3 regions of the Gottschalkia acidurici 9a genome follow, and region 1 is predicted to be linked to each of the others. Evidence: riboswitches for the same ligand, from Rfam matches in the RefSeq annotation. Region 1 holds a riboswitch; each other region holds the start of a gene.
What was found. Region 1 has a riboswitch for thiamine pyrophosphate ahead of thiT (energy-coupled thiamine transporter ThiT). Riboswitches for the same ligand answer to the same signal wherever they lie in the genome.
Positions count from the first base shown of each region.

Region 2: another riboswitch for thiamine pyrophosphate. It lies ahead of tenA (thiaminase II); the one in region 1 lies ahead of thiT (energy-coupled thiamine transporter ThiT).
Region 3: another riboswitch for thiamine pyrophosphate. It lies ahead of thiC (phosphomethylpyrimidine synthase ThiC); the one in region 1 lies ahead of thiT (energy-coupled thiamine transporter ThiT).

Region 1 is NC_018664.1:1,746,444-1,754,386, forward strand. Features, by position in the region: gene recG (ATP-dependent DNA helicase RecG) at 1-145, opposite strand, end outside; gene CURI_RS08355 (ferritin-like domain-containing protein) at 215-673, opposite strand; gene CURI_RS08360 (DAK2 domain-containing protein) at 747-2,345, opposite strand; gene CURI_RS08365 (Asp23/Gls24 family envelope stress response protein) at 2,361-2,717, opposite strand; gene rpmB (50S ribosomal protein L28) at 3,065-3,256, shown strand; gene CURI_RS15865 (hypothetical protein) at 3,288-3,464, opposite strand; gene CURI_RS08375 (thiamine diphosphokinase) at 3,649-4,281, opposite strand; gene thiT (energy-coupled thiamine transporter ThiT) at 4,311-4,874, opposite strand; TPP riboswitch at 4,924-5,026, opposite strand; gene rpe (ribulose-phosphate 3-epimerase) at 5,066-5,713, opposite strand; gene rsgA (ribosome small subunit-dependent GTPase A) at 5,717-6,592, opposite strand; gene pknB (Stk1 family PASTA domain-containing Ser/Thr kinase) at 6,604-7,943, opposite strand, start outside.
Region 2 is NC_018664.1:1,860,135-1,868,077, forward strand. Features, by position in the region: gene CURI_RS08950 (anaerobic ribonucleoside triphosphate reductase) at 1-1,094, opposite strand, end outside; gene CURI_RS08955 (ABC transporter substrate-binding protein) at 1,346-2,374, opposite strand; gene CURI_RS08960 (ABC transporter permease) at 2,374-3,114, opposite strand; gene CURI_RS08965 (ABC transporter ATP-binding protein) at 3,111-3,914, opposite strand; gene tenA (thiaminase II) at 3,921-4,580, opposite strand; TPP riboswitch at 4,708-4,798, opposite strand; gene CURI_RS08975 (EFR1 family ferrodoxin) at 4,998-5,780, shown strand; gene CURI_RS08980 (MATE family efflux transporter) at 5,902-7,245, opposite strand; gene CURI_RS08985 (DUF1653 domain-containing protein) at 7,346-7,576, opposite strand; gene CURI_RS08990 (YcxB family protein) at 7,620-7,943, opposite strand, start outside.
Region 3 is NC_018664.1:604,139-612,081, forward strand. Features, by position in the region: gene CURI_RS02755 (hypothetical protein) at 1-705, shown strand, start outside; partial or broken gene tnpA (IS200/IS605 family transposase) at 890-1,216, shown strand; partial or broken gene CURI_RS16500 (alanine:cation symporter family protein) at 1,268-1,486, shown strand; gene purE (5-(carboxyamino)imidazole ribonucleotide mutase) at 1,576-2,016, shown strand; gene pyrE (orotate phosphoribosyltransferase) at 2,027-2,587, opposite strand; gene thiC (phosphomethylpyrimidine synthase ThiC) at 2,599-3,906, opposite strand; TPP riboswitch at 4,041-4,137, opposite strand; gene CURI_RS14905 (2'-5' RNA ligase family protein) at 4,369-4,563, shown strand; gene CURI_RS14910 (2'-5' RNA ligase family protein) at 4,603-4,836, shown strand; gene CURI_RS02785 (phosphoglycerate dehydrogenase) at 4,890-5,846, shown strand; gene codA (cytosine deaminase) at 5,865-7,133, shown strand; gene CURI_RS02795 (pyridoxamine 5'-phosphate oxidase family protein) at 7,162-7,731, shown strand; gene CURI_RS02800 (CBS domain-containing protein) at 7,858-7,943, shown strand, end outside.

The sequences.
Region 1 (7,943 bases):
TTTTTAATTCTCTTCTATCCTCATATGCCTTTGGTAAAAAATATATTAAATCTTCTATAGTTTCTATATTCAATCTGTTTAAAAGTTTATATCTTTTCGGGCCTACTCCTTTTAAATATTGAACTGATGTTTTAAGTTTTTCCATAAATTCACCTACTTTGTGTAGCTTTTTTAAATAATAAAAAAAGGTTCCAAATAACGGAACCTTTTTTTATTACCAAACTTCTGCATATGAAGCATTAGTATAAATTTCTTCAAGTCTAGCTTTATGCATTTGTTCCATTTTAGCAAGTCCGTCAAATATCTCTTTCTTTTCTTTATCTAAACAAACTTCTGCTAAACTTTTATACATATTCATAGCTTCTTCCTCTTTTTTCATTGCTAATCCAATAGCATCTGCAAAGCTCATTTCTATACTAAGTTGTGGTGCAGTATCTACTGATTCAGATACTTTATAGTCGTTAAATTCATCTATTTCTATTTCATTAACACCACTAGCTAAAAAATCTTCTAAAAACTTCTGATGCTTTAACTCTTCATCTGCTAACTCTTCAAAAGTTTTTCTAAGATTTTCATCAGCTATTTTTCCTGCAGCATCTTTGTAGAATTGATATGAGTCAACCTCATTGTTAACTGCAAATTCTATTATTTCTTTAAGTTCATTATTTTTCATTTTAATCCTCCTGGCATTTTGAATTATAGATATTATTATATAAAATTAAAATTGTTTGTAAAGTTAAATACAGTTATTCTATTGCTATTAAGTAATAATAAATAGGTTGACCTCCATATAATAGCTCTATGTCTATATCTGGATAATTGTCCTCCAAGGTCTCTACTATTTTTTTACCATCTTCTTCAGACACATCTTCTCCATAAAAAAGAGTTATAAGTTCGTTTTCCTCAGTTAAAGAATTTTTTATTAATTCTAAGGTAACTTCTTCTATATCTTTACCTACAGAAGTTATATCACCCTCACAGATTCCTATTATATCATCTTTTCTTATTTCTTTTTCATTTATAGTAGTATCTCTTACTGAGAACGTAACTTGAGCCGTTTTTATTTCACTAAAAGACTTTGTCATGTTTTCCACGTTGTCTTGCAGATCTATATCTTCATTAAATGCTAGTAATGCTGCTATTCCCTGTGGTATAGTCTTTGTAGGTAATACTTCTATATTTTTACTACTAAGCTCTTTAGCTTGCTTAGCTGCAAGTATAATATTACTATTATTAGGCAGTATTATTATGTTTTCAGCATTAATATTTTGTGCTGCTTTTAATATATCTTCTGTACTCGGATTCATAGTTTGTCCACCTGATATTATATGGTCTACATTCAAATCCTCGAATACTGCTTTAATCCCGTCTCCCATTGCAACAGTTATAAAGCCATATTTTTTTGTTATTTTTTGTCCACTTTCTATATTATTACTATGCTGATATCTCATATTATCTATTTTTATATCTATAAGTTCCCCTATATCAGTAGCCTTCTGTAAAACTAATCCTGGATTATTTGTGTGAATATGAACTTTTATAAATCCATCTCCACCTATAACTAGCATAGAATCTCCATAGTCGCCTATTCTTTTAGCAAAAACTTCACTATCTTCTTTGTTTTTATTTACTATAAATTCTGTGCAGTATCCAAATTCTATTTCAGTATTTATTTCATTTAAGCTTACGTCTTTTATAGGTTCTTGAATTTCATAAGTTATATCCTCTTTTCCAGTCAATACTGATAAAGCACCATTTAATAAAACTATTAACCCTTTACCTCCAGCATCGACTACACCTGCTTCTTTTAATACAGGTAGCATTTCTGGTGTTTTATCCAAGGCAGCTTCTCCATGTTTTATTACTTGTATTAAAAACTCTACTATATCATCTTGTGTTTTAGCTACTTCTACAGCCTTCTCTGCGCACTCTCTGGCCACTGTTAGAATAGTACCTTCTATAGGTTTCATAACTGCACCATAAGCAGTATCTGCACCTTCTTTAAAAGCTAATGCTAATACTTTGGTATTTACTTTCTTAGATTCTTTTAAACCTTTTGCAAGTCCTCTTAGAAGTTGTGAAAGAATAACTCCAGAGTTTCCTCTTGCGCCCATTAAAGATCCATTAGATACTAAAGTACCCACTGCCTCTATATCTTCAACGTCTGAACTTTTAAGACGTTTTGTGGCAGATTGCATAGTTAAAGACATGTTAGTTCCAGTATCCCCATCAGGTACTGGAAAAACATTTAAGGCATTAACCATTTCCTTGTTTTTTTCTAGTGAATTAGTGGCCCCTATAAACATCTTCTTTAACAAAGAACCATCCACATATTCAATTTTCAATTTAGTACCTCCTTGCTAATTTTGAACTCGTACTCCTTGCACGTTTACGTTTACTTTATCTACTTTTAACCCTGTTATGTTTTCAATTGTATATTTAACTTTCTCTATTATATTGCTAGCAACTACAGAGATGCTTATTCCAAATTGAACTACAACATATAAGTCTATCATAATTTTATCATCTTCACTATATACTTTTACACCTTTAGTTAAGTGTTCTCTTTTCAACAACTCTGCTATACCGTCAGTAGCATTTTTAGTAGCCATTCCAACCAACCCGTAACACTCCATAGTAGCTAAACCAGCGATAGAAGCTAAAACACTATCATCGATATTTATAGTTCCATATTTGTTAATTGTTTTTCCAGCCATTAGTACTTATCCTCCTTTAAGTTTCACTTATCCAATTGCTATCTATTTTTTTATTATAAGCTATAGGACAAAATTATTGAAGCTATTTATGTATCTAGTACAAAAATTAATAAGTTTATTATAACTTGTTAATTTATTTAGTAAACACTATAATGAAGTAAGATTTATTTAAAGCTATAGTATTTATTCTACATTATAATTTTATTACCTTCAACTTAAAAACATACTTATATTTAATATAATTAAAATGTTGATGTTGCAAATTAGTTTTATATTTGATACAATAAAGTGTAATTTATTTAAGTTCAATGCATTGAATTTAAAGTTTTGTCGAGGAGGTGTTGAAGGTGGCAAAATATTGTCAAGTATGTGGTAAAGGTAAAGTTTCTGGACATCTAGTAACTTTCTCTAACCGTAAAAGTAACAGAACTTGGGCTCCAAACGTACGTAGAATTAAAGCTATCGTTAACGGTGCTCCTAAAAGAATAGATGTATGTACAAGATGCATAAGATCTGGTAAAGTAGAAAGAGCTTTATAATTACGTGGCTTCCTAACGATTGGAAGCCTTTTTAATATAATCTAAAGAAAGTCCATCCTACCCCAATTAAAGTCAAGCCTAATATAAATAGCCATATCTTTACTGGTATTATTTTTAAGACTAAAATAGCTCCTATTATGCCTAGTATAATACCTAGTATTTTTATTAAACTATTATATTTTCTACACTTGTAAATAAATCGTTTCATTTGTATCACCTCTTTGAAAATATAGTATATTGATACTATATTCCTTAATGCTCAATTTAGTTCCAAAGAGAAAAAAAGAAACCTTAAGTACATAAATACTCTTTACTATTAGCATTTATGTCTAACTTTAAGATTTCTTTTATAAAATAACTTAAATAATATAATATTAATAATATAATATTTCTTAGTCTCTCGACTTTATTACTAAACATGTTCCATCTTTTATGTTTATATTCCCATATTCTAATACTATTTCATTGCTTATTCCAATCGTTGTTCCTAACTTAAATTCTAATTTATTTGTTTCATATTTAAATCCCTTTAAAGTTACCTCTTTAGCATCTTTATATATAGGTATTATTGATACAAATGCCCCATCTTCTTTTTCTAATTTCAAGTCACCATTCGTTATATATATTTCATTATGCTCATCTACTATCCTAGCTTTTATATTTTGATTTAATAATCTAAATAATAACATTATGTTTCCTATTGTATGATCTAGTCTAGTTCCAGTTACTCCCAAAAAAATTATCTCACTCACATTCTTTTCTACAGCGTAATCAATAGCTATCTCTGTATCTGTCTTATCTTTTTCAGAAGGAAATTTATGAAATTGAACTTTTAGCTTATTATAGTATTCTAAAGTTTCTTTATCTATGGAATCTAAATCTCCTACTATCACATTAGGCACTAAACCAGCCTTATAAAGATGCTTTGCTCCACCGTCTGCACATATTAATATATCTGAATTTTCTTTTATCTTTTTTAAAACTTCTATACATAAGTTTCCACTAGATATTATTATCCCTCTCAAAAATTATTCCAACTTTCTTTGATTTTCTGTTAGTTAGGAAGATGTCTTTTTAATGGTCCCCATATAAGTATTATTATTAATATAGATATTAATAGCTCCACACCTAAGTAGCTTCCATTGTAACCCATTGAGTATGTCCAAGAATCTAATGATTCTGCATTTTCCGAGAAAAATACTACTCCAGCTAACACATGCGATATAAATCTACCTAATATCCCCAAGAAAATACCTGTTATTATAAATATATATTCTTTAAAACTATCTTTTTTTGCGTTTAATTTTAAAGCTAGTTCTTTTCCTAAGCCAGCTAATCCTAAAAGTCCAAATGCTAGAGGGTAGTCTAAAATATATTGTACTGGGTGAACTACATATGGTTCAACAATTGACTGCAATACACCATAAGCTAGTCCAACTAAAATTCCCCTTAGTGTTCCCCATCTTAACGCTATAAGTATAATTGGTATCATACTTCCTGCAGTTATAGATCCTCCTTGTGGCATTTTAAAGACTTTTATCATACTTAAAACTGTCGCTAAAGCTATCATTATACCAGCTTCTGTTAGAAACCTTACACTATTTTTACTTTTTTCCATAAATAAAACCTCCCAAATTTATTAAGGAGGCTAATATAGCTGAGTAAATAACACAAACTCATCGCTTCCCTACGCTAGTGTTAACTAGATCAGGTTCAAAGGGTCAAAACTTTCAGTTTCCTCTCAGCTAAATAGCTCCCCTAGGACGTAATTTAAAATATTATATTTATATTATATTAATTTACATTATATCATATATTCTTAAATTTTCTAGTAGTACCTACTATATCTTCTGTATCAAATATAGCAGATCCTGCCACTATTATATTTGCACCACATTCTACTACTTCTTTTATATTATCAAGCTTTATTCCACCATCTACTTGTATATCTATTTCTAATCCTTTGTCTTCTATCATTTTTTTAAGCTTTTTAATTTTTTCTTTAGTTTGTGGTATAAAAGATTGACCTCCAAACCCTGGATTAACTGTCATTATAAGAACCATATCTAGATCATCTATAACGTATTCTAAACTTTCTAAAGGAGTTGAAGGATTCAGTGCAACAGCTGCTTTTACACCATAACTCTTTATTTGTTGTATAACACGATGTAAATGTATTGTTGATTCTTCATGAACTGTTATTATATCTGCACCAGCATCTACAAAATCTTTTATATAGTTCTCAGGATTTTTTATCATTAGATGAACATCAAATGGTATTTTAGTAACTTTTCTTAGTTTTTTTATAACAGGTGCTCCAAATGTAATATTAGGAACAAAGTGCCCGTCCATAATATCCAGGTGAACTAGATCCGCTCCACCCTGTTCTATTAATCCTATTTGTTCTCTTAAATCGCTAAAATCTGCCGATAAAATTGAAGGTGCTATTTTTATCATTAATTAAAACCTCTTTCTTTCTGATATTTCTTTTAAAAACATAATGTAATTATCATATCTTGACTTACTTATTTCTCCACTTTCTACACTTTCTTTTACTTTACAAGATGGTTCCTTATCATGCCTACATCCTGCAAATTTACACATCTCACTAGCTTCATGTATATCATGGAAATGTTCCTCTAAAGTCTCTTCTGTTAAGAAGTCTAAATCTAATGAACTGAATCCTGGAGTATCCAATACAAATCCTCCTTTATCGAGTTCTATAAGTTCTGTGTGTCTAGTAGTATGCTTTCCTCTACTAGTTTTTGTACTGATCTCTCCAGTTTTTAATTTTAAATTTGGCTGTATACTGTTTAATAATGTAGATTTACCCACACCTGAAGGACCTGCAAATACCGTTATCTTATCTTTTAATATTTCTCTTATTTCATCTATTCCTATATTGTCCTTATTACTTGTTGTAATTATTTTATATCCAGACTTACTATATATATCATATATCTCTTTTACTTCTTCTTCTGTAGCTAAATCTATTTTATTTAAACATATTACAACATCTAAGTTTTGACACGATGCTAGAAGTAAGAATCTATCTAGCAACCATAAATTAGGATCTGGCTTCTTTATTGCAAATACTATAATAGCTTGATTTACGTTTGAAACCGGTGGCCTTATAAGTTCTGTAGTTCTTTCAAATATTTTTTCTACATATCCAGTTTTATTTTGATCGTTAACTCTTATCAAAACTCGATCTCCTACTTGTGGCTTTATCTTTTCTTTTCGAAATAAACCCCTAGCTCTACATTCATAAGTTATATTTTCTACTTTTACATAGTAGAATCCACCAATACCCTTAATTATAGTTCCTTCTAGCATCTAATATCCTCCTAAAATTTTATTTCTCTACTTCCATACAATTCTCCATCTATATATATATTTATTTTGGCTGTTCCTTTACCCGTTATCGGAACCTTTATATTTGGATTAGAAGTCTTGTAATTTTGATTATGGATTATACCAGATGCACCATCTTGCTCCATTTCTATCATTACATTTACTTCTTCATTAGCTGTAGGTAACTTTATAGATTCCATAATTGTTTTTTCTTTATTATTTGAGTTATTATTTGAATTATTATTCGTATTGTTATTTGATTCATTGTTTTTATTTTTATCTTTTTCTTCTTCTTTAGGACCTTTACTTATAACTATGTTTACTTTAGAATTTTCTTCTACTTCTCTTCCTGCTTTAGGATTCTGGGATACTACTTTACCCTTTTCAATATCACTATTCTCATAATCTACTGATCCTACTCCAAGACCATATGCTGATAACTCTATTATAGCCTCTTCTTCCTTTAAATCTCTAAGACTAGGTACCGTTGTAGTAGTCGTTTTCTTACCCTTACTTACCACTATAATTACTTCTGTTCCTTGTTCTACTTCTTTTCCTGCTCTTGGTGTTTGGTCTATAACAATACCTTCAGGTTTATCACTATATTCATAGTCCACTCTTAATACCTCTAATCCAGCTTCTTCTATCATATCTTCTGCTTTACCTATAGATTTTTCTCTTACGTCTGGAACTTTTGTTAAGTCCACAGATCTCCCCTTACTTATAATAACCCTTACCGGATAGCCTTTTTTAACTTTTTTACCTTTTTCATCTATTTGTTCTATTATAGTACCTTCCTTTTTGTCACTTTCTTTTTCACTTTCAACTTTAAGTTTTAGTCCACGCTTTTGAACTTCAATTTCGGCCTCAGATTTTGTTTTGCCTACTAAATCTGGAGTAGGTATATCGTTATTTGATAGCATACCGCTTAATCCTAAAGCTACTCCAGCTCCTAATGCTACAACTAAAAAAGCTAAAAGTACTGCACTTATGGTTACCCACTTGTTAGACTTCTTTTTCGGTTTTTTCTTCTTATTATTGTTACTATTTATAGTTTTCTTATTATCCATATTATTTTTACCCTCATTATCATTATCACTGTTCATTATCATAGTTTCATCTAATTTAGGTATTATTTGAGTAGGGGAATCATTTAAATTTAATGCTTTTTCTGTATTTACGTTTCTGACACCATCTCTTATATTTTTAAGATCCTGTAATAGCTCTATTGCACTACTGTATCTTAAACTTTGATTCTTCTCAATACATTTCATTATTACTCTTTCTAAATCTGGTGAAACAGAGCTATCAATTTGAGTAGGAGGTACTACTT
Region 2 (7,943 bases), 110 kb from region 1:
CCTTCTAGAGACGTGTCCGTACCGTAATTTATTGAACTGAATGGCACTTGTGCCCCTGCTCTACTATGCATAGTGTTCAAATTATGGATTAATGCTTCCATAGCTTGATAAGTGTTTCTATCTGTTTCTTTATATGCTTTCTCACTTGCAAATTTTTGTGCTTTAATTATCATGTCTACATCATCAAAATATTTTGAAAGATATTCTCTCTCAATTTGCATATTACTCTCTTCTACTTTTAAATTAGGTACTATATTATGATCTTCTTTTATTTGAGAAAATACTTGCTTTACTATTTCCTCTGAGTCCATATTACCTGTAAGTAACTCTAAAGTATTAACAATATACTTCATATAAAGTTTTGCATAAGTCTTTGATACACCAGGAGCTATACCATAATCAAAATTTGGAACACTTTGACCACCATGTTGATCATTCTGATTTGATTGAATAGCTATACATGCAAGAGCTGAATAACTTTGAATATCATTTGGCTCTCTTAAATGTCCGTGACCTGTACTAAATCCACCCTTAAATAGTTGTTCTATATCAATTTGACAACATGTAGTTGTAAGTGCTAAAAAGTCTAGATCATGTATATGTATTTCACCCTTTTTATGAGCTTTCGAGTATTCTGGTTTTAACATAAACATATTATAGAACTGTTTTGCACCTTCAGAACCATACTTAAGCATTGTTCCCATAGCTGTGTTTCCATCTATATTAGCATTTTCACGTTTTACATCAGTATCTTCTGCTTCTTTGAAAGTTAAGTCCTCATATATTCTCATAAGCTTAGTATTCATTTCTCTTAATCTAGTTCTTTCAGCTCTATAGATTATGTACGCCTTTGCAGTTTCAGCCCAGTCATTCTCTATAAGTACTTTCTCAACTATATCTTGTACCTGCTCAACTGATGGTGTTTGATCAGTGATTTCTACTCTAACACGCCCAGCTATATCTTCAGATAGTTTAAGAGCAGCATTGTAATCTGTAGCTCCCACCGAACTCGACGCTCTAAATATTGCATTTGCAATCTTCTCTATGTTAAAAGCTACTTCTCTTCCGTCTCTTTTTTTAATTTTTGTTATCATTTAAATTCCTCCCTGTACCCTTAAGCATCCTAATACTCATACCATATGTAGGTGTACTTAGTTTATCACTTACTATATGTAGGGTCAATTATGATTTTTTGATATATTTCTTTATTAATTAGGTTTTTTAAGGTTTAAATATGAAATCATTGATTTTCTTATGTATATCTACGAAATAAAAATTTGAAAAATTAAAAATAGCGAGGATTGTGTATATATCCTCGCTCTGAAATTTTATACTCATATTAAATTTATTTATTTAGTATGTTAATAAATAATTCATCTATATCTGGACTTTTATTTATCATACCTTTTTCTTTTAGCCACTTTGACTTATCCTCCCAAGATTTTTTTGTCTGTGATAGGAATGGCTCCTCCTCTGAATCCATCTTTGAAAGCAAGATATCTAGACTTTGCTTTTCTACAGATTTTGTTAGAGGAAAGCTGTCTTTTTGCTGATTCTTTAAAAGTATCTCTAGAGCCTCGTCTGGATTTTCCTTCATAAATTCAAATCCTTTTTTAGCCCCTCTTAAGAACTTTTCTAACTTATCTCTTTCATCATTAATAGTTTTATCATTTGCTACAAATACCATCTCATAATACTTTGGAACTCCATAATCTGAAGGGTCAAAGTAATTCACTTCAAGACCTTCATATTTCATTACTGGGACTTCATGATTTATAAGCCCACCTGTAGTTGCATCTACCTTCTTAGTTACCATAGATGATAATATTTCAAATCCAATATCTATAATTTCTACCTTACTTGGATCTCCTCCATCCTTTTCTACCATGGTCTTTACATACTTTTCATTTAATAAGTTACCTGAATACCCTACAATTTTGCCCTCTAAGTCCTTAGGTCTCTCTATATTTTTTTCTTTTAAAGATATAACTACACTTAATGGTTCATGAACTACAGCTCCTATAGATTTTATAGGTATGTTCTCATTCGCTCTGGCTATTATAACGTCTGGCTGATAATAGATTCCTACAGTTGCCTTTCCTGCTGCAGGTAAGGTCAATGGATCTGTAGCATTAGAAGGAAATTGAACATTTACCTTGATTCCTTCTTCTTCAAAATATCCTTTTTCAATTGCTGCGTATATAAAGCTATGAATAGCATTTGGATACCAATCTAATACTATATCAACTTCTTCTAATTTCTTATCTTGATTTCCATAAGAATTAGTACTTACATCTTTATCCTTGCTAGTTCCACAAGAAGTAATTAATAACAGTGTAACTAATATTATTGATAGAATTTTAATTTTTCTCATTATTCATCCCTCCAGGTTATTACTTTTCTTTCTATTGTAGTTATGATAACTACTAATATAATAGCTACTAGTGATAGAATTACTACAGGTGCAAATACACCTGCTCCATCTAACTGAGTCATCATTCTTTTACTAAAATACCCTAATCCTTTTTGTGCACCCAACCACTCTCCTATTGCAGCACCTATAACACTAAGTGGTACTGATATCTTCAGAGCAGAAAAAAAGTATGGTAAAGACGATGGAATCTTTAACTTTAAAAATATATCTCTTTTATTTGCACCATAGGTTATCAAAAGCTCTTCCATTTCTCTTTTAGTAGATGAAAATCCATCAAATACATTTATGGTTATTGGAAAAAATGTTAGTAGTATAGTAACTACAACTTTACTCCATATTGTATATCCAAACCATAATACGAACAGTGGAGCTAATGCAGTTACTGGTATAGTCTGTGTAGCAACTATAATTGGATAAATAGCATTTTCTACTCTTTCACTACTACTCATTAATATAGCTAGTCCAACTCCCAGGATTATAGAAATTAAGAGTCCTATAAATGTTACTAACATAGTAGCTGGCAAATGAACTGTAAATAAAACTACTCTTAACTCCCAGGCTTTTTCTACTATTTTTGTTGGTGATGGCAATATGAACATAGCATTTATAACTCTAGCTACTACTTCCCATATAATCAAAAGCATAGTGGATAATATTATTGACGGAATATATTTTTTCATATCTCCACCTTCTGCTTTAGCTCATCTATAAGTTGTTCTTTTATCTTTACTAAATCTTCTCTTCCTAACATACTCCTATTTCTAGGATATTCTAATGGAATTTCCACCTCTTTTAACTGTGTTATGGGCTTGTCCGTTACTATGAGTATTCTACTTGACAAAAATATAGCTTCTTCAACATCATGAGTTATAAATAATATAGTATTTTTAAGTTTTATCCACTGTTCTTGTAACCATTCTTGAAGAGATATTTTAGTAATTGCATCTAGCGCACTAAATGGCTCATCTAATAATAGTAGATCTGCACCAGTTAGAATAGTTCTTAAAAATGAAACTCTTTGTTTCATTCCACCCGACAATTCCTTTGGATACCTATCTTCATATCCATTTAATCCGAATATTTCTAAGTATTCTCTTCCCTTTAATATTGCTTCATTCTTAGGTATCCCCTTAATCTCCAAAGGTAAGCATGCATTTTGCAATATAGTCCTCCATGGAACTAACAAATCCTTTTGAGGCATATAACCTACAGTTCCGCTTTTGCTCATTATGTTCTCGCCACTAATATAAATAGTTCCACCTATATTTTTCTCCAATCCTGTAATGAGTCTAAATAATGTACTCTTTCCACATCCTGAAGGCCCTATTATACTTACGAATTCTCCTTCTCTTATATTGAAATTTAAGTTTTGTAGTAGATCGTTTTCTTCACACTTATAATTAAATGTAACATCAGAAAATGTTAAAATGTTTGGACATTCTTCACTTTCCTCAAACTTATGCTTATAAAGTTCTGTCATACTTAACTACATCTCCTTGTTATATGCCATATCCCAGAACATATATTCAAATTTACACGTATTTATAAATATTTCTTCTAACTTATTTAACTCTTCTTCTGATTTACTTTGTGCTAATTTATTTACTAAATCTATATTCCATATAGCAGAATTTCCAAATTCTTCAGAACTATATCCTCTAACCCACTCACCATAAAATTCGTGCTCTGTTGAATTAGGTATTTGAGCTAATTTCTTTCCAATCTCCCAGTAAGTCCATGCACAAGATAAAACAGCTATTGCTACCTCAGCTAAAGATCCATTATGGGATTCTGTTAACATATAGTGCGTATATGACAGATTAGTTAAAGATCTTTTAGAGTTTTTCACTTCATCATCTGTTATACCTAGTCTTTTCATATAAGACTTATGTATTTTCATCTCCCCATCTAATATTCCTTCTGCTGCTTTAGCAAATCCTCTCATTACCTCTTCATCGTCTGACTTTATTATTCCTAGTGCAAATATTTTTGCGTAGTCTAATAAATATAAATAGTCCTGAACCATATAAAACTTAAATTTATCTACATCTAATGTCCCTTCACCTATTCCTTTTACGAATGGATGTTCATAATATGAGTTAAAGATTCCTTCTGCACTTTTGAACAGTCTTTCACTAAATTTCATTCTAATTTCCTCCTTCTTTTTTGTAGTATTAATTAAAATAAAAAACCACCTTCTTGTTAGAAAGTGGTTAAATAGACTTATAAATATATTTAATTAAATGCATAACTAAAACATATGCAAATTTATATAAGCTATATCGCCACTTCCCTTCGCTAGTATTATCTAGATCAGGTTCTAAGAGTAAGTCTCAGCTTTTTTAAGCACCCCTAGTAGCATTTATTTGTTATTTAATTTTTTATATCTTGTATTCAATATACCATATTTATTTTTTATTGCAAGTTTTTTATGAAAGCCATTATAATATTTATATAGACAAATAGTTAGATGTATTATGATATTACTTGCACAATAATTTGTATTACAGAACAAAAAGGAATAAAATGTTATTATATATTAACTGAAGGAAGGTACTTACAAATGAAAATAGAAAAAATAGTTTCTATTTATTTTTCTCCTAATGGTGGAACAAAAAAAGTAGTTAATGAAATAGCAAAAAATATAAAAGATTTACCCATAGAAGAAATTGATTTAACTATAGAGAAAAATAGAAACATAGAGAGAGAATTTTCTAAAAATGAGCTCGTCGTATTTGGAATGCCTGTTTATGCTGATAGACTTCCTAATATTTCAAAAGAAATTTTTAAGAAGATTAAGGGAAATGGTAATTTAGCAGTATGTGTAGTGACATATGGGAATAGAGATTATGGCGATGCTCTTCTTGAGCTTAAGAATGAGCTTAATTTAATAAATATGAGTGTAATAGCTGCTGTAGCTGCAATAAGCCAGCACTGTCTTAACAAAAATGTTGCTACAAATAGACCTGATGAAAATGATTTCTCTAAGTTAATAAACTTCTCAAATTTAATAAATGAAAAAATTGAAGATTTAAATAATATAAGCAATTTAAAAGATCTTTCTATTAAAGGAAATTTTCCATATAAGCCACTAAAAGAACATCATGTTCCTATAGGTGATTCTAGCTGTATAAAGTGTGGAGTCTGCGAAAAGAATTGTCCTGTAAATGCAATTGATAAAATTGATTTTAAAAGTACTAATAAAGATATATGTATTTTCTGTGGAAAGTGTATTAATATTTGCCCAGTAAATTCAAGAGCTATTCAAAGTGAAGAATTTAAAGCCTTTATGAAAAAGTTAGAGTTAATAGCTAAAGATCGAAAAGAGATGTCTATTTTTATATAATGCATAAAATCTATAATTGATACTTATTCAAAAGTTCTAGATAAGTATCAATTATAGATTTTTTAATTTTTTATATTCTCTTTTAATCAATAATATAGATCTAGTTATTAATTAAGAATTATTATATTAGTTCTCTATTCCATTTCCCTGATTTTATATATATTATTGATGCTACCATAGATACTATTGATGCTATTGGAGCTGCAGCTCCTAAACCAAATATACTTTTTGAAATATAAAGTCCTAATATATATGCTAGCGGTACTCTAACTAAAATAGATGATATTATTCCATTTAACATTGTAAAAGTTGTACGTCCACATCCATTTAAAAATCCATTAAGATTAAATTTAAATGCTACTAGTATGAAGTCAAAACTAAATGATCTAAGATATTCAATTCCTGCAATTACTACTAATTTATCTGCTTTAAATATATTCATTATTGATTCAGGAAAAACTTGTGCCCACGCAAAGAAAAACAGTGAACATATTACTGAAAATAATATACTTATATTCAGTGATTTTTTTGCACGCTCTGGCTGTTTTGCTCCTATATTTTGTGCTGTTAAGACCGCAGTAGCATATGAAAGTGCCATAGGAGGTAGCATAGTAAAAGTCTCTACCTTAGCTATAATTCCTACTGCTGCTGATTCTGATACTCCAATACTATTTGCAATAGCAATTATAAATAAAAATGATCCCCAAAGTAATACTTCCTGTAGTGATAAAGGAAGTCCCACTATAAATAGCTTCTTTATTTTTTCTTTACTTATAGAGAAACTCTTAAGTTTAAACTCAATTATACTTTTCACTTTGGTAATGTATATCATTGCTAAAATCATACTTATTGCTTGTGATATAATAGTCGCAAGTGCTGCACCAGAAGCTCTCATATCTAAAGTTCCTACAAATATTATATCTAAGATTATATTACACACACATGCTACTGCAATAAAATATACTGGTGTTTTAGAGTCTCCAAGACCCCTCAGTATGGCACTAATAGCATTATAGCCAAATATGAATACTATACCACTCGAAGCAATAAGCACATAGTTTCTCGCGTCGGTAAAAGCTTCTCTAGGTGTTTGTAATATGTTAAGTAATGGATCTGCAATTAGAAACATAAGTAGAGTTATTACTATTGATACAATCATGCCAAATGTAAGTAGAGTTCCTATAACTTCTTTAGTATCTTTTTCTCTCTTAGCTCCATAGTATTGTCCTATTAATATAGTTCCTCCCATAGTTAATCCCGTTATCAGTCCCATCACAATTTGCATAACTTGTGTTCCTATAGAAACTGATGATAATCCAAAACTATCTGTAAAATATCCTATCATTATTAAATCTACTGCCCCATAAAGTGCCTGAATAAAGTTAGCTATTATAAACGGTATAGAAAATTTAATAAGCGAAGTATATATATTACCTTGTGTTAAATCTTGATTGTTTTCTGGCAATTCTTTTTCCTCCTTTTACTCGATTAAGGAATTATATATTATTTTTCATCTTTAAAATTTCCTTAATTACTTCAGTTTTATATATTATAAACTATTCATACTAGTCTTCAATTTCCTTAAATCTACTAACGATTTCTCCATTTACCTCTACTTGTTCTGTAAACATCGATAAAGGTCTTACCCATATTCCTTTTTCCCCATAAAGAGCTTGATATACAACAAGATCTTCTTCTGTCTCAGAATGTTTTGCTAAATGTAGAACTAGATATTCATTTCCCTTGAAATGTTTATATTTTTTATTTATATTGATTTTATGTTTGTCCTTAGTCATAGTATGAATCTCCTTATTATTTATTTTATGTAAGTAAATCTATTTATTTATCTTTATCTATTCTTATCATTCTATTATTTACGTATTCATTTAGTAATTTAAGAACTTCTTCTTTTTCTTCTGCTAGTTCCCTAATAGGAAGTATATATGCTGATACTGGTGAATTGTATATAAGTATATAATTTTTATCAACCAGTACTTTTTCTATTCCATTCCACCTTGTTATACTCTCATCATTTGTATTTATTGTCTTTACTCCAGTTTCATCTATGATAATTTTACGCTCTCCTAATATAGATCCTTTTTTGTCCTCTGAAATCATTTTTCTAGCTAATTTTCTTATAGATCTTTCTTCACTTTTAGGATA
Region 3 (7,943 bases), 1.1 Mb from region 1:
CGAAACTTGTATATAAATAATGTTATTAGAAAAGGAGAGCAAAGATTTATGAAAAAGAAAATTATATTAAGTACCGCAGCTTTAGCAATAGCAGTAATACTTCCTTTAGGGGCACTTGCAGCGCCACGTATTATTGAAGCGTTTAAAACAGTAATTATTCAAGAGGAAAATGTTGATATGAAATTATCGGAATATATTCCAGACAGTTCTAACCTTACTTCTGTTCAACAAACAGCTTTAAACAAAATTTATACAGCGTTCCCTGAATTAAAAGAATTTGATATTACAGGTATTAATGCAGGTGAAGGAAGAGTAGATTATGAAATAATGAATTGGAGTTCAATTCAATTAGAAAAAGATGGTCTTAAATTTGTATTTGATATTGATAATGCAACAGGTGAATTTCATCATGTTGGCAGATATAACTGGAATGAGAACTATAAAGAAATGAGTAAAGAAGATATTGTTCTTCAAGCAAAAGCAATGATTGGAAGCTTGTATTCAGATATTGATTCATATTCTTATGAGTTTAAAGATTTTTATGGTAACCTTCCAAATGAAAAACTACAAGAAGCGGAAAAACAAGGGATTAAGATTGACACAAATAAAAAATATCTTGAGTTTTCAAAAGAAGATAGTGATATCTACTTCAAAGTTGATTACTCAGAAGATGGACAATTATCAATTGGAGTTTTGAATAAATAATTATATACTACTTTAACCACTTAACAAAAGTTAAGTGGTTTTTATTTTATTGTATAAAGAAAACCACCAGCTATGCTGGTGAGTTCTGAAGAGCTTAAGCGTTGCACAAAAAACCTCCATTTGATTAGAATAGAATAGGTTTCACCGACCAATTCAAATATCAAAAGGAGGTTATCCTAAGTGGATAGTAATAGAATTAGTACATACAAAATGGAATTGTAAGTACTATATAGTTTTTGCACCTAAGTTTAGAAGAAAAGTGATATATGGTAAAAAGAAAACAGAGATAGGAAAAATATTAACACAGTTATGTGAATGGAAAGGAGTTCGAATAATTGAGGCTAATGCATGTGTAGATCATATACATATGTTAGTATCTATTCCATCAAAGATGAGTGTGTCAGGCTTTGTATGATATTTAAAAGGAAAAAGTAGTCTTATGATATTTGAAAAATTTGCAGACTTGAAATATAGATATGGAAACAGACATTTCTGGTTCAGAGGATATTACTTCTTTGCTGAATCCAATGTTAAGTTAGTATTTAATTCTAAGGCTAAAACATTAAAAACATTTAAATTTTTAGTTATAGTAGCATTAGTAATAGGTACTTTAATAGATGCTACATTTGTATGGAAGTTAGCAGATATGTTCATGGGTATAATGGCCATACCAAACATTATAGCATTGTTTATATTATCTGGAGAAGTTCGAAAAATACTTTATGATTATGATAAGATATATGTAACTAAAGATAAAGGTATTGTTAAAAAAGTTTCTTAGTTGAAAAAGTTCCATTAAAATATTAAGATTAAAAAATATTTTGGTTATTAATTAACACTAGATACAGAATGGAATTTAGGGGTGATGAAGTGAAAGTCGCAATAATATACGGAAGTAAGTCAGACGAAGAAGTAATGAATGGTGCAAGTGAAGCACTAGATAAGTTTAGTATAGAGTATGAAGTGTTTGTTATTTCAGCCCATAGAAATCCAAAACTACTATTAGAAACTATAGAAAGAGTTGAAAAGTTAGGCTGTGAATGTATAATATCGGGAGCAGGACTATCTGCTCACTTACCTGGATTTATAGCTTCAAATACAATACTACCAGTAATAGGAGTGCCAATAAATGTAGAGCTAAATGGATTTGATTCACTACTATCTATAGTTCAAATGCCAAAACCAATACCTGTTGCTACAGTAGGAATAAACAATAGTTATAATGCTGGAATACTGGCTGCTCAAATACTATCACTAAAGTATAAAAGTATAAAAGAAAGTCTAATAAAGTATAGAACCGTGGAGAGTTGACTCCACGGTTCTATATTTTACATGGTTGTATAGGTAAGTTTTTTTTACAAAAAGGACATTCGTATTCTTCATAGCTTTTGAGATCTAGATTTATACAGCTATAAATTTTCTTATCTAATGTTATATTTTCTTTATTTACCATACAAGCGATCCCAACAACTTCTCCACCCAACTCTTCTACTAGATTTATAGTTTCGGAAACTGTTTTTCCACTAGTTATGACATCTTCTGCTATAAGAATTTTTTGACTATTCTTAATTTCAAAATCTTTTCCTAAAGTCATTTTTCCAGATACTTTTTCTATATATATCATAGGTTTATTTAGTTGCCTTGCTAACTCGTATGATATTAAAATACCACCTATTGCAGGGCCAAGAATAATATCGAAATTTAAATTAGAATTTTTAATTTTCTTTGCAACTATTTCTATAAACTCCATAGATTTATCAGGGTACTGTAGCAATCTTGCACATTGTATATATATATCACTATGTTTTCCTGATGGTAGTACAAAGTGTCCTCTTTGGAATGCTCCGAATTTTTGTAGAACTTTTAATATATCACTCTTCATAAAACTTTAGACTAATCTCTTAAAATATTAATATCTTCGCCATTTAATATCTTTTTCATATTTCTCATTGAACACATCTTTCCACACATAGTACAGCTATCTTCATGCTCTGGTGTTGACTCCGCTCTATATCTTCTAGCTTTTTCAGGATCTATAGAAAGCTCAAACATCTTTTCCCAATCTAGATCTGCTCTAGCTTTACTCATTTCATTGTCCCAATCTCTAGCACCTTTTATTCCATTTGCAATATCTGCTGCATGAGCTGCTATTTTACTAGCTATAATACCTTCTTTCATATCATCTAAATTAGGCAGTCTTAAATGTTCGGCTGGAGTTACATAGCATAAAAAATCTGCACCGTTAGATGCTGCAATTGCTCCACCTATAGCACTAGTTATATGATCGTACCCTGGAGTTATATCTGTAACTAGGGGCCCAAGTACATAGAACGGTGCTCCATGACACAATCTTTTTTCCAACATCATATTTCCTGCTATTTCATTTATAGCCATATGTCCTGGTCCTTCTATCATAACTTGTACATTTTTTTCCCAAGCTCTTTTTGTGAGCTCTCCTAATACTATAAGCTCTTCTACCTGAGATGCATCTGTAGAGTCTGCTATACTACCAGGTCTACAAGCATCGCCTAAACTTAGTGTTACATCGTACTTCTCACATATGTCTAATACTTTATCAAAATATTCATAAAAAGGATTTTCTTTCTTGTTAAGTTCCATCCAAGCAAACAATAGGCTTCCACCTCTTGATACTATATGTGTAATTCTTTTGTTCTTTTTAAATCTTTCAGCTGTAGCTTTATTTATTCCAGCATGAATAGTCATAAAATCTACACCATCTTTAGCGTGTTTTTCTACCACATTTAAGAATTCCTTCTCACTTATGTCCTGTAGTTCTTTATCATAAAACCCTACAGCATCATAAATAGGAACTGTACCTATCATGGCTTTTGAATAGTCTATAAGTCTTTGTCTAAACTCTTCTGTCTTTCCAAATGAGCTTAAATCCATTATTGCTTCTGCTTTTAGCTCTATAGATTTTTTTACCTTCTTCATCTCCAAGTCAATATTTTGACAATCTTTAGATATACCTAAGTTTACATTAACTTTAGTTTTAAGTCCTTGCCCTATTCCTTCTGGATCTAAACTTTTATGATTTTTGTTGGCAGGTATTACTACCTTACCCTCTGCAATTAATTCTCTTAGTGTTTCTAAATCCATTTGCTCCTTTTCAGCTACTATTTTCATTTCTTTAGTTAATATTCCTTTTTTAGCAGCATCCATTTGTGTTGTATAACTCATTTTATCTTCCCCCTATATTATTAAAATAAAAAAAGGCTTACCGTAGTGGTAAGCCTTTTGATTTGTTATAGACGAGTTTAATTGTATAGAAATTGTAATAAATCTTATATTTTCTATATAAATACTTTTATCGTTTATAAAATGAAAAGCTTCCCTACGATGGTACTAACCACATCAGGTTCAAAGGGTCAGGACTTAACCTTCTCAGCAAAAGCTCCCCTAGCTATATTTTCTATTTTTTATATTATCAAACTAATTATATCATAGCTTAACTATCTATACTAGGTAATTACTAAATCTTTGACGAGTACTTTATGTTTTAATATAAGCTGAATAGGAGCATCAAATGTGGATAATATTAAAGATAAAAGAGGTGATTATAATTGTCCAAATTACTTATTAATGATATTAAAAGAGTTTTCATTGCAATAGAATTTACAGAAAGCATAAAAGATTTTCTACATGGAATCTAAAAGAGGTAGCTTTACTAGTAAAGAAAACTTTCACTTAACTCTTAAATTTATTAGAGAAGTAAAAATATCTGATATAGAAAAAATAGAAGGATGCATTGATAGAGCATCTTTAAACCAAAGAAGCTTTCAATTAAAGTTAGATAAAATAGGTCAATTTTTAAGAGGAAACAAATCTGTAGTTTAGGTTGGGCTAAAATTAAATAACGATCTAGAAAAAATACATTTGAGCTTAGAGTCATTACTTGAGAAAATAGGAATTAAAAAAGAAAAAAGGAGCTTTACATCTCACATTACTCTTGGAAGACAGGTAGTATTAAATGAAGAATTTCATAAGTTAAAGGAAAAGAGCAACATAGATAGCGTAGATATAATAGTAGATAAAATTTTTTGGATGGAGAGTACTAGAATAAATGATGAACTAAAATATATACCTATTTATGTAAAGAGATTTACTTAAAACATCCTTAATGATAAAGTATTGTTAGAATCAAAAAAAAGGAGACTTTAAATATGAAAAAAGTATTACTTACATATGGATTCGAAGATGGAAAGATGGAAGAAAGAAAGTCTATCTTAGAAGATTTAGGATATAAGGTATATTACGAGGATGAATCCACATTTGAATATAAGAGCTATATGAAAGATATAGATGCATTGATGTGTCATAGCGTGTTTAAAAAGGCTGATATTAATGATTTTCCTTCTCTCAAATGGATTCAATTAACTAGCATGGGGTTTGAGCAAGTTCCTAAAGAAGAAGTATTAAAAAGAAATATAACTGTTACTAATAATAAAGGCGGGTATAGCATACCTATGGGTGAATGGGTAGTGCTTAATATTTTAGAGCTTATAAAGAATAGAAAAAGTGCTTATCAAAATCAGATGAATAAAAGATGGTATATGGACTTTTCGGTGAAAGAAGTATATAGAAAAAAGATAGCTTTTATAGGGACTGGAGACATAGCAAAAGAGTCTGTTAAGAGACTAAGTGGTTTCGGAGTAGATATATTAGGAGTCAACACAGATGGAAGAGATATAAATGGATTTGATAAATGCTTTTCAATTGATGATATAGACGATGTTTTAAAAGAAAGTGACATAGTAGTCATATGCTTACCTAATACTGATAAAACTAAACATCTTTTTAATAAAGAAAGATTATGTAAGATGAAAAAAGACGCTTATCTTATAAATGTATCAAGGGGTGCAATTATTAGTGAAGATGATTTAGTTTCACACTTAGATGGTGGAAACTTAAAAGGTGTTGCACTAGACGTGTTTGAAAAAGAGCCACTATCTAAAAAGAGTAGGTTATGGGATATTGATAGAGTAGTAATAACTTCTCATAATTCATGGATTAGCGAAATGATTGGGGAACGAAGATGGAATCTTTTTTATGAAAATCTTAAGAGATATGTGAATGATGAAGAACTATTAAATGTAGTTAAAATAGAGAAAGGATACTAATTAAGGAGAGGAAGTTATATGGATCTAATTATTAGAAATGCGAAGATAAGAAGGCAGGAGAATTTAGTAGATATAGGAATTAAAGATGGAAAATTTATAGAAATAAATGAGAAAATCCACGCTAAAGCTTCAAAAGAAATAAATGCGAATGGCTACTTACTAACATCCCCATTTGTAGAATCTCACATACATTTAGATTCTGCACTTAGTGCAGGAGTTCCAAGGTATAACGAAAGTGGTACTCTTCTGGAAGGTATAGAAATTTGGGGAGAAAGGAAAAGAACTTTAACTAAAGAAGATATTAAGAAAAATGCAATAGAAACTATAAAGTGGCAGATTGCAAATGGAGTTCTTAGAATCAGAACACACTCAGACGTAACTGAACCAAGCTTAATGACTTTAGAGGCTATTTTAGAAGTTAAAGAAGAGATGAAAGAGTATGTAGATATTCAAATAGTAGCTTTTCCACAGGATGGGATTTTCTCTATAAAAGATATGGACAAGCAAATAGAGAAAGCCTTAAAGATGGGTGCAGATGTTGTTGGTGGAATTCCACAAGTTGAGTTAACAAGAGAAGATGGAATTAAATCTATTGAATACATTTTTAACCTAGCTAATAAATATAACAAACTCATAGACATTCATACAGATGAAACTAGTGATGATCAATCTAGATTTATAGAAGTGATAGCTAAGCATACAATTAGTAGTGGAATGGAAGGACTAGTTACTGCAAGTCATGCAACTGCAATGCATAACTATAATAATGACTATGCTTCAAAAATAATAGGAATATTAAAAAGAGCAGATGTAAACATAGTCACAAATCCTTTTTCGAATACAGTCTTACAGAATAGATTAGATGGATATCCAAGAAGAAGAGGTCATACGAGAGTAGATGAACTAATAGATAGAGGAGTAAATGTAAGTATAGGAAATGATAATATTATGGATCCATTTGGACCTTTAGGAAAGGGAAATATGTTACAAGCAGCTCATTTATTATTGCATACTGCACATTTAAGTGGAAATGAGCAAATATTAAAACTATTCGATATGATTACCGTGAATGGAGCTAAGACTATTAATGAAGAAGAATATGATATAAAGGTTGGTAATCAAGCTGATTGTTTAATACTAGATGCTAGAGATGAAAAAGAATCTATAAGACTTACTAGCGAATGCTTGTACGTAATTCGAAAAGGAAAAGTAATTTCTGAAACAAAGCCCGCAAAAAGATTATTAAAGTTAGATCAAGATACATTTGATATAGATTTTAAAATTTAAAAAATAAATATATAGGAGGAGAAGTAAAATGAGAAGAAAAGATCGTGAAATGGATAAAGATTTTGCATACTCTATTATAGATAAATCTGAGTTTGGAACCCTTGCAACTTTAAATGAATATGGTACTCCTTACTGTGTTCCTATATCAACTGCGAGATATGGTGATAAAATCTATATTCACTCCGCCTATCAAGGAAGAAAAATAGAAAATATAAAAAGAAATCCAAATATAAGTATGTCATTTGTAGGAGATGTAAAAGTTCCAACACCAATAACTAAAGAAGAGTATGAAAAAGCTGTAAGTGAAGGCGGAGGAATTGGAAAGATAGTTAGTAAAAAATTCACAACTGAGTTTGAATCTGCTGTTATATTTGGTACTGTAGAAATAGTAGAAGATAAGAATGAAAAAATATTGGGTTTGAAGCTAATTTCAGAAAAATATGTACCTGAAAATATGCCATATTTTGAAGACGCTATAGAGGCTAGTTTGAATAGGACTTGTGTTCTAAGAATAGATATAAAAGAGATAACTGGAAAACGAAAAAAGTATAATAAAGAAGGAATTGAAATGAAGTGGGGTCGCATGGATAATATATAACCTTAAATGAAATAATGATTGGAGTAGAAAATAAAAATCGTTGTGTGAAAATATTGTAATTATATCTTTAAATTCTTTCTTTTAGGGTAAACATATAATATATACTTATGGGGAGATGATTTCTTTATGAAAGCAAAAGATATTATGCAAACGTCAGTTATAACTGTAGGACCAGATACTAAGATAGAAGAAATAGCAAAGATATTATCAGA